2 regions of the Mammaliicoccus sp. Dog046 genome follow, and region 2 is predicted to be linked to the other one. Evidence: a T-box and tRNA genes for the amino acid it is inferred to sense, from the RefSeq annotation. Region 2 holds a T-box; the other holds one or more tRNA genes.
What was found. The T-box of region 2 lies ahead of P3U32_RS05630 (valine--tRNA ligase). A T-box ahead of a tRNA ligase gene usually reads a tRNA of that ligase, here a tRNA-Val.

Region 1 (4,397 bases), 220 kb from region 2:
TAGCGAAAGATGGGTGAGAATCCCATCCACCGATTGACTAAGGTTTCCAGAGGAAGGCTCGTCCGCTCTGGGTTAGTCGGGACCTAAGCCGAGGCCGATAGGCGTAGGCGATGGATAACAGGTAGATATTCCTGTACCACCTATGATTGTTTGAACGATGGGGGGACGCAGTAGGATAGGCGAAGCGTGCTGTTGGAGTGCACGTCCAAGCAATGAGACTGAGTGTTAGGCAAATCCGGCACTCATAAGGTTGAGTTGTGATGGGGAGTTGGATCATGTATCCGGCGAGTCGTTGATTTCACACTGCCAAGAAAAGCCTCTAGTTAGAAAATAGGTGCCCGTACCGCAAACCGACACAGGTAGTCAAGATGAGAATTCTAAGGTGAGCGAGCGAACTCTCGTTAAGGAACTCGGCAAAATGACCCCGTAACTTCGGGAGAAGGGGTGCTTTTTAGGGTGAAAGCCTTGAAGAGCCGCAGTGAATAGGCCCAAGCGACTGTTTATCAAAAACACAGGTCTCTGCTAAACCGTAAGGTGATGTATAGGGGCTGACGCCTGCCCGGTGCTGGAAGGTTAAGAGGAGTGGTTAGCTTCTGCGAAGCTACGAATCGAAGCCCCAGTAAACGGCGGCCGTAACTATAACGGTCCTAAGGTAGCGAAATTCCTTGTCGGGTAAGTTCCGACCCGCACGAAAGGCGTAACGATTTGGGCACTGTCTCAACGAGAGACTCGGTGAAATCATAGTACCTGTGAAGATGCAGGTTACCCGCGACAGGACGGAAAGACCCCGTGGAGCTTTACTGCAGCCTGATATTGAAATTTGGCACAGCTTGTACAGGATAGGTAGGAGCCTTTGAAGCGTGAGCGCTAGCTTACGTGGAGGCGCTGGTGGGATACTACCCTGGCTGTGTTGACTTTCTAACCCGCACCATTTGATCATGGTGGGAGACAGTGTCAGGCGGGCAGTTTGACTGGGGCGGTCGCCTCCTAAAGAGTAACGGAGGCGCTCAAAGGTTCCCTCAGAATGGTTGGAAATCATTCGCAGAGTGTAAAGGCACAAGGGAGCTTGACTGCGAGACCTACAAGTCGAGCAGGGTCGAAAGACGGACTTAGTGATCCGGTGGTTCCGCATGGAAGGGCCATCGCTCAACGGATAAAAGCTACCCCGGGGATAACAGGCTTATCTCCCCCAAGAGTTCACATCGACGGGGAGGTTTGGCACCTCGATGTCGGCTCATCGCATCCTGGGGCTGTAGTCGGTCCCAAGGGTTGGGCTGTTCGCCCATTAAAGCGGTACGCGAGCTGGGTTCAGAACGTCGTGAGACAGTTCGGTCCCTATCCGTCGTGGGCGTAGGAAATTTGAGAGGAGCTGTCCTTAGTACGAGAGGACCGGGATGGACATACCTCTGGTGTACCAGTTGTCGCGCCAGCGGCATAGCTGGGTAGCTATGTATGGACGGGATAAGTGCTGAAAGCATCTAAGCATGAAGCCCCCCTCAAGATGAGATTTCCCAACTTCGGTTATAAGATCCCTCAAAGATGATGAGGTTAATAGGTTCGGGGTGTAAGCGCAGTAATGTGTGTAGCTGACGAATACTAATCGATCGAAGACTTAATCAAAATTTTTAACTCGGTTTATGCCGTAAAATCTGCTTACTATCTAGTTTTGAATGTGTAATATCATTCTTAATATTTTTACTATTTGTCTGGTGATGATGGCAAAGAGGTCACACCTGTTCCCATGCCGAACACAGAAGTTAAGCTCTTTAGCGCCGATGGTAGTTGGACTTACGTTCCGCGAGAGTAGGACGTTGCCGGGCAAATACCAAAAGTATTTAAAACAAAATATACTATTAAACATTTAAATGGAGAATTAGCTCAGCTGGGAGAGCATCTGCCTTACAAGCAGAGGGTCGGCGGTTCGAACCCGTCATTCTCCACCATTTAAAGCCGGCCTAGCTCAACTGGTAGAGCAACTGACTTGTAATCAGTAGGTTGGGGGTTCAAGTCCTCTGGCCGGCACCATGTTTTTTAGAGCCATTAGCTCAGTTGGTAGAGCATCTGACTTTTAATCAGAGGGTCAGAGGTTCGAATCCTCTATGGCTCACCATTAGCGGGTGTGGCGGAATTGGCAGACGCACTAGACTTAGGATCTAGCGCCGCAAGGCGTGGGGGTTCGACTCCCTTCACCCGCATTATTATTAATATGATTCAAGCATTTAATTTAGCAGAAGTAGTTCAGCGGTAGAATACAACCTTGCCAAGGTTGGGGTCGCGGGTTCGAATCCCGTCTTCTGCTCCATTATATGCCGGGGTGGCGGAACTGGCAGACGCACAGGACTTAAAATCCTGCGGTAAGTGATTACCGTACCGGTTCGATTCCGGTCCTCGGCACCATATTAATATGCGCCCGTAGCTCAATTGGATAGAGCGTTTGACTACGGATCAAGAGGCTAGGGGTTCGACTCCTCTCGGGCGCGTAATGACCATTTATGGTTACGGGAAGTAGCTCAGCTTGGTAGAGCACTTGGTTTGGGACCAAGGGGTCGCAGGTTCGAATCCTGTCTTCCCGACTCTTTTAAAAGTTACATATTGAATGGGGGCTTAGCTCAGATGGGAGAGCGCCTGCTTTGCACGCAGGAGGTCAGCGGTTCGATCCCGCTAGTCTCCACCATTTAAATAATAATATCATCATGGCGGCGTAGCTCAGCTGGCTAGAGCGTACGGTTCATACCCGTGAGGTCGGGGGTTCGATCCCCTCCGCCGCCATTAAAATTTTGAATATGGAATACATATTTTAAATTTAGGACCTTTAGCTCAGTTGGTCAGAGCAAACGGCTCATAACCGTTGGGTCGCAGGTTCGAGTCCTGCAAGGTCCATACTTATATAGTGGAGGAATACCCAAGTTCGGCTGAAGGGATCGGTCTTGAAAACCGACAGGGGCTTAACGGCTCGCGGGGGTTCGAATCCCTCTTCCTCCGCCATTATATTTGTAAAATTATTTATTATTATCGCGGGATGGAGCAGTTCGGTAGCTCGTCGGGCTCATAACCCGAAGGTCGGTGGTTCAAATCCGCCTCCCGCAATTATTATTAGGTCCCGTGGTGTAGCGGTTAACATGCCTGCCTGTCACGCAGGAGATCGCGGGTTCGATTCCCGTCGGGACCGCCATTTTTTTAAAATTTCATGTATGGCTCAGTAGCTCAGTCGGTAGAGCAAAGGACTGAAAATCCTTGTGTCGGCGGTTCGATTCCGTCCTGAGCCATTTTTATCTTTTAGCCGGCCTAGCTCAACTGGTAGAGCAACTGACTTGTAATCAGTAGGTTGGGGGTTCAAGTCCTCTGGCCGGCACCATCTAACGGAGGGGTAGCGAAGTGGCTAAACGCGGCGGACTGTAAATCCGCTCCTTCGGGTTCGGCAGTTCGAATCTGCCCCCCTCCACCATTTATATTTTTTAGGGGCATAGTTTAACGGTAGAATAGAGGTCTCCAAAACCTTTGATGTGGGTTCGATTCCTACTGCCCCTGCCATGGCGATTGTGGCGAAGTGGTTAACGCATCGGATTGTGGTTCCGACACTCGTGGGTTCGATTCCCATCAGTCGCCCTTATTTTTTTATTAATGGGCTATAGCCAAGCGGTAAGGCAACGGACTTTGACTCCGTCACGCGCTGGTTCGAATCCAGCTAGCCCAGTACTTAGGCGGCATAGCCAAGTGGTAAGGCCGAGGTCTGCAAAACCTCTATTCACCGGTTCAAATCCGGTTGCCGCCTCCATTAATAACTTGCGGGAGTATTTCAACTCTTAGAATACATTCCTTCCCGGAATGAGATATAGGTGTAAGTCCTATCTTCCGCTCCAATATTGTTTTATATGAATAATTTTTAAAATGCGGGAGTATTTCAACTCTTAGAATGCATTCCTTCCCGGAATGAGGTATAGGTGTAAGTCCTATCTTCCGCTCCAATACTGCTTTGTATTATTAATTTTTAAAATGCGGGAGTATTTCAACTTTTAGAATACATTCCTTCCCGGAATGAGATATAGGTGTAAGTCCTATCTTCCGCTCCATTAATTCTTCCATTGGGAAGATTTTTTTGTAGATATATCATTGTGCCGGTGTGGTGGAATTGGCAGACACGCGGGACTCAAAATCCCGTGTCCGTTGAGGACGTGTCGGTTCGAACCCGACCACCGGTATAAATAGTAAAACCGTAAACATGATGTTTACGGTTTTTTTATTTGTCATTATATATATTTAAATTTGTGATCACTAAAAATTATATTGAAGAAGTTCAGTGAAATTTATATAATATTATAGACATTAATTACAAGCAGAAAAACAAAATTACGATAAGAAGTAGCTTCTATTAATAATCAATTGTTAGTAGGTAATAT
Region 2 (4,397 bases):
TGCAGCACTAAATGGTTGGATAGATGAAGAGAAAATCGTAATGGAACAAATGACATCTATGAAACGTGCAGGCGCAGATATGATTATTACTTACTTCGCTAAAGATATTTGTAAATATTTAGATAAAGGAGCAAATTAATATGACTAGATATCAACAATCCATTGAAGCATACAAAGATGCAGTAGATTTAATGCCAGGCGGTGTAAACAGTCCAGTACGTGCATTTAAATCAGTAGATACACCACCTATATTTATGGATCATGGTAAAGGATCTAAGATATACGATATGGATGGTAATGAATATATTGATTATGTACTAAGTTGGGGGCCACTTATTTTAGGTCACACGCATGAAAAAGTTAAAGCTGCATTGCATGAAGCGGTAGATAAAGGAACTTCATTTGGTGCGTCAACAGAATTAGAGAACAAAATGGCGCAACTTGTAATCGATCGCGTGCCATCAATTGAAATGGTGAGAATGGTATCTTCAGGTACTGAAGCGACATTAGCTGCTTTAAGACTAGCAAGAGGATTTACTGGTAAAAATAAAATATTAAAATTTGAAGGTTGTTATCACGGACATAGTGATTCACTTCTAATTAAAGCTGGTTCTGGTGTTGCGACTTTAGGCTTACCAGATTCACCTGGTGTTCCTGAAGGTACAGCTAAGAACACTGTAACTGTACCTTATAACGATATTGAAGCGGTAAAAGTAGCTTTTGAACATTTTGGAGATGATATTGCAGGAGTCATCGTTGAACCAGTTGCTGGGAATATGGGTGTTGTACCACCCGTAGAAGGTTTCTTAGAAGGATTACGTGAAATTACACAATCATATGATTCATTATTAATATTTGATGAGGTTATGACAGGATTTAGAGTCGGTTACAATTGTGCGCAAGGTTATTTCGGTGTTACACCAGATTTAACATGTCTAGGTAAAGTAATCGGCGGTGGTCTTCCAGTAGGTGCCTTTGGTGGACGTAGAGATATTATGGAAGAAATCGCGCCAGTAGGTAATGTATATCAAGCAGGTACTTTATCTGGTAATCCATTAGCAATGACGAGTGGTTATGCAACATTAAATGAACTCACTGAAGACACTTATACTTACTTTAATGAATTAGGAGATATTCTTGAAGCAGGTTTGAAAGAAGTTTTCGCTAAACACAATGTGCCAATTACAGTGAATCGTGCGGGATCAATGATAGGCTATTTCTTAAATGAAGGTCCAGTAACAAACTTTGATCAAGCAAATGCATCTGATTTAGAAATGTTTAGTCAAATGTACAGAGAAATGGCTAAAGAAGGCGTATTCTTACCACCATCCCAATTTGAAGGGACATTCTTATCTACAGCACATACGAAAGAAGATATTGAAAAAACAATTCAAGCATTTGATTCAGCGCTTTCAAGAATTGCTAAATAGTGAACAGTACCTCAAATTTGTCGTGCTATTATGTTATTGAGGTGTTTATAAATGAATAGAAATAGAATAAATATTATAAGCGTCTGTTTACTTGCAATTATTTTAGGCTTAATTCTGCAAAGTATTCATATGATTTTACCGTGGTTATTTGGACCAATCTTTGCAAGTGTCATAATGATTAAATTGTTGAAAAGAAAAATTATTTGGCCAACTTGGTTAGGTAATGCAGGTTTAATCATATTAGGTATTCAAATGGGGTCGACTTTTACGCCTCATGTACTAAATGACATAAAGGAAGAATGGTTACAAATTGTTTTAATGTCAGTATTAATTATTGGCATTGCTTTACTTGTTTCGATTGTATTTAAAAAAATTGCAAATGTTACCTTTGAAACGGCATTGTTAAGTGCGATTCCTGGGGCATTAAGTCAAATGATTGTTATGGCCGAAGAAAACAAAAAAGCTGACATCTTAATTGTGACATTGACACAAACTTCTAGAATAATGTTTGTTGTCATTATTGTTCCAATCATTTCTTCAATCTTTGGAGATCATGATTCACAATCTAGTCATATTACGACAGCACCATCTGTATTTGATGTGTTAAATATACCAGGATTTTTAATATTAATTATTGGAATAACAGTGCTGTACTTATTATTTTATAAAATAAAATTCCCAGTTCCACAATTGTTAGCACCAATCTTTATTTTGTTGACTTGGAATTTATATACTGGACAAGTATTTACATTAGATTATCCATTGATTATCGTTGCGCAAATATTATTTGGCGTTAGAATAGGTGTTCAAATTTCAAATTTAATTAATGAACTCAATAAGAAAATTATTGTCGCCATTGCATTTCAAAATGTTGCATTAATCATGGGTGCCTTCATTCTCGTGTTTATTTTCAATTTGTTTATTGATTATAATATTAATGACTTATTTTTAAGCGCAGCACCTGGAGGTATGGCACAAATTATTGTTGTAGCATTAGAAACTGGTGGCGATGTCGCTATGATTTCAAGTTATCATATTTTTAGGATATTTTTCATATTATTAATTATCGCACCGTTAATTAAAATATTTTTAACAAACAAATCAAAAAAATATAGAAATTAACTTGTATCAATATTGACTTATCTATAAACTGCTTATATTATTAAAGTAATCAAATATTTGTAGAGGAAGAGTATGCTATTAATTAATTTTAGAGAGTGCATGTTGGTGTGAATGCATATTAATGGTAGTTGAAGGTAGCCTCATGTTGAACGTTAATTGAAATTAAGTAGATTAATGCGTGAGCGAGCGATAATCGTTAAAGTGCAATATAAGCAATTATATTGAATTTAGGTGGTACCACGGTTAAACCCGTCCTATTTTTATAGGACGGGTTTTTAATATTATCAAGGAGTGATTAACATGGAAATGGAACCTAAATATAACCCTAAAGCGGTTGAAGAAGGTCGATACAATCAATGGTTAGAAAAAGGATATTTTAAACCAAGTGAGAATAAAGAGAAAGAAACATATACGATTGTTATTCCACCACCAAATGTAACGGGTAAATTACATTTAGGTCATGCTTGGGATACAACGTTACAAGATATATTAACAAGAATGAAGCGTATGCAAGGTTATGATACTTTATACTTACCAGGTATGGATCACGCGGGAATTGCAACACAAGCTAAAGTAGAAGGTAAATTAAGAGAACAAGGACTAACTAGACAAGATTTAGGACGTGAAAAATTCCTTGAACAAGCATGGTCTTGGAAAGAAGAATATGCTGATTTCATTCGTGCACAATGGGCTAAATTAGGTTTAGGTCTAGACTATAGCCGTGAAAGATTCACTTTAGATGATGGTCTTTCAGCAGCAGTTAAAAAAGTATTCGTAGATATGTATAATAAAGGGCTCATTTATCGTGGGGAACGCATAATAAATTGGGATCCTCAAACAAAAACAGCTATTTCTGATATTGAAGTAATTCATGAAGATATTACTGGTCATTTTTATCATATTAAATATCCATTTAAAGATGAAGAAGGTTCAATTGAAATTGCAACTACAAGACCTGAAACAATGTTAGGTGATACGGCTATCGTTGTGAATCCAAATGATGATAGATATAAAGATATCATTGGTAAATCAGTTATATTACCAATTTTAGGTCGCGAATTACCGATTATAGGTGATGAGTATGTAGATATTGAATTTGGTAGTGGTGCAATGAAAGTTACGCCTGCACATGATCCTAATGACTTTGAAATCGGTGAACGACATAACTTAGAAAAAATTAACGTTATGAATGAAGATGGCACTATGAATGAACTTGCTGGTAAATATAATGGCTTAGATCGTTTTGAATGTCGTAAGCAATTAATTGAAGATTTAAAAGAAACTGGCGAATTAATTAAAATTGAAGAGCATGAACACTCTGTTGGTCACTCTGAAAGAAGTGGCGCTGTTGTTGAACCGTATTTATCTACACAATGGTTTGTTAAAATGGAACCTTTAGCGAAACGTGCACTTGATAATCAAGATACTGATGAAAGAATTAATTTTGTACCAGACCGTTTTGAAGGTACGTTTAATAGATGGATGGAAAACATTCGTGACTGGACAATATCTAGACAATTATGGTGGGGTCATCAAATTCCTGCTTGGTACCATAATGAAACTGGTGAAATTTATGTTGGCGAAGAAGCACCAGCAGATTCAGAAAACTGGACGCAAGATGCTGATGTATTAGACACTTGGTTTAGTTCTGCATTATGGCCGTTTTCAACATTAGGTTGGCCGGATGTAGATAACGAAGATTTCAAACGTTATTATCCAACAAATGCATTAGTAACTGGCTATGATATTATATTCTTCTGGGTAGCTAGAATGATATTCCAAGGTCTAGAATTTACTGATCAAAAACCATTTAACGATGTACTTTTACACGGTTTAGTAAGAGCT

Region 1: it encodes a tRNA-Val, which carries the amino acid that the T-box ahead of P3U32_RS05630 (valine--tRNA ligase) is inferred to sense. The anticodon was not compared.

The regions. Positions count from the first base shown of each region.
Region 1 covers NZ_CP120131.1:896,657-901,053, forward strand. Annotated here, with positions in the region: rRNA gene P3U32_RS04450 (23S ribosomal RNA) at 1-1,620, shown strand, start outside; rRNA gene rrf (5S ribosomal RNA) at 1,706-1,820, shown strand; tRNA gene P3U32_RS04460 (tRNA-Val) at 1,868-1,943, shown strand; tRNA gene P3U32_RS04465 (tRNA-Thr) at 1,950-2,025, shown strand; tRNA gene P3U32_RS04470 (tRNA-Lys) at 2,035-2,110, shown strand; tRNA gene P3U32_RS04475 (tRNA-Leu) at 2,114-2,195, shown strand; tRNA gene P3U32_RS04480 (tRNA-Gly) at 2,228-2,302, shown strand; tRNA gene P3U32_RS04485 (tRNA-Leu) at 2,309-2,397, shown strand; tRNA gene P3U32_RS04490 (tRNA-Arg) at 2,407-2,480, shown strand; tRNA gene P3U32_RS04495 (tRNA-Pro) at 2,500-2,573, shown strand; tRNA gene P3U32_RS04500 (tRNA-Ala) at 2,599-2,674, shown strand; tRNA gene P3U32_RS04505 (tRNA-Met) at 2,696-2,769, shown strand; tRNA gene P3U32_RS04510 (tRNA-Ile) at 2,807-2,880, shown strand; tRNA gene P3U32_RS04515 (tRNA-Ser) at 2,893-2,985, shown strand; tRNA gene P3U32_RS04520 (tRNA-Met) at 3,014-3,087, shown strand; tRNA gene P3U32_RS04525 (tRNA-Asp) at 3,097-3,172, shown strand; tRNA gene P3U32_RS04530 (tRNA-Phe) at 3,194-3,266, shown strand; tRNA gene P3U32_RS04535 (tRNA-Thr) at 3,280-3,355, shown strand; tRNA gene P3U32_RS04540 (tRNA-Tyr) at 3,362-3,445, shown strand; tRNA gene P3U32_RS04545 (tRNA-Trp) at 3,458-3,531, shown strand; tRNA gene P3U32_RS04550 (tRNA-His) at 3,534-3,606, shown strand; tRNA gene P3U32_RS04555 (tRNA-Gln) at 3,623-3,694, shown strand; tRNA gene P3U32_RS04560 (tRNA-Cys) at 3,701-3,775, shown strand; tRNA gene P3U32_RS04565 (tRNA-Leu) at 4,115-4,199, shown strand.
Region 2 covers NZ_CP120131.1:1,112,928-1,117,324, forward strand. Annotated here, with positions in the region: gene hemB (porphobilinogen synthase) at 1-139, shown strand, start outside; gene hemL (glutamate-1-semialdehyde 2,1-aminomutase) at 141-1,430, shown strand; gene P3U32_RS05625 (AbrB family transcriptional regulator) at 1,482-2,552, shown strand; T-box leader at 2,601-2,812, shown strand; gene P3U32_RS05630 (valine--tRNA ligase) at 2,853-4,397, shown strand, end outside.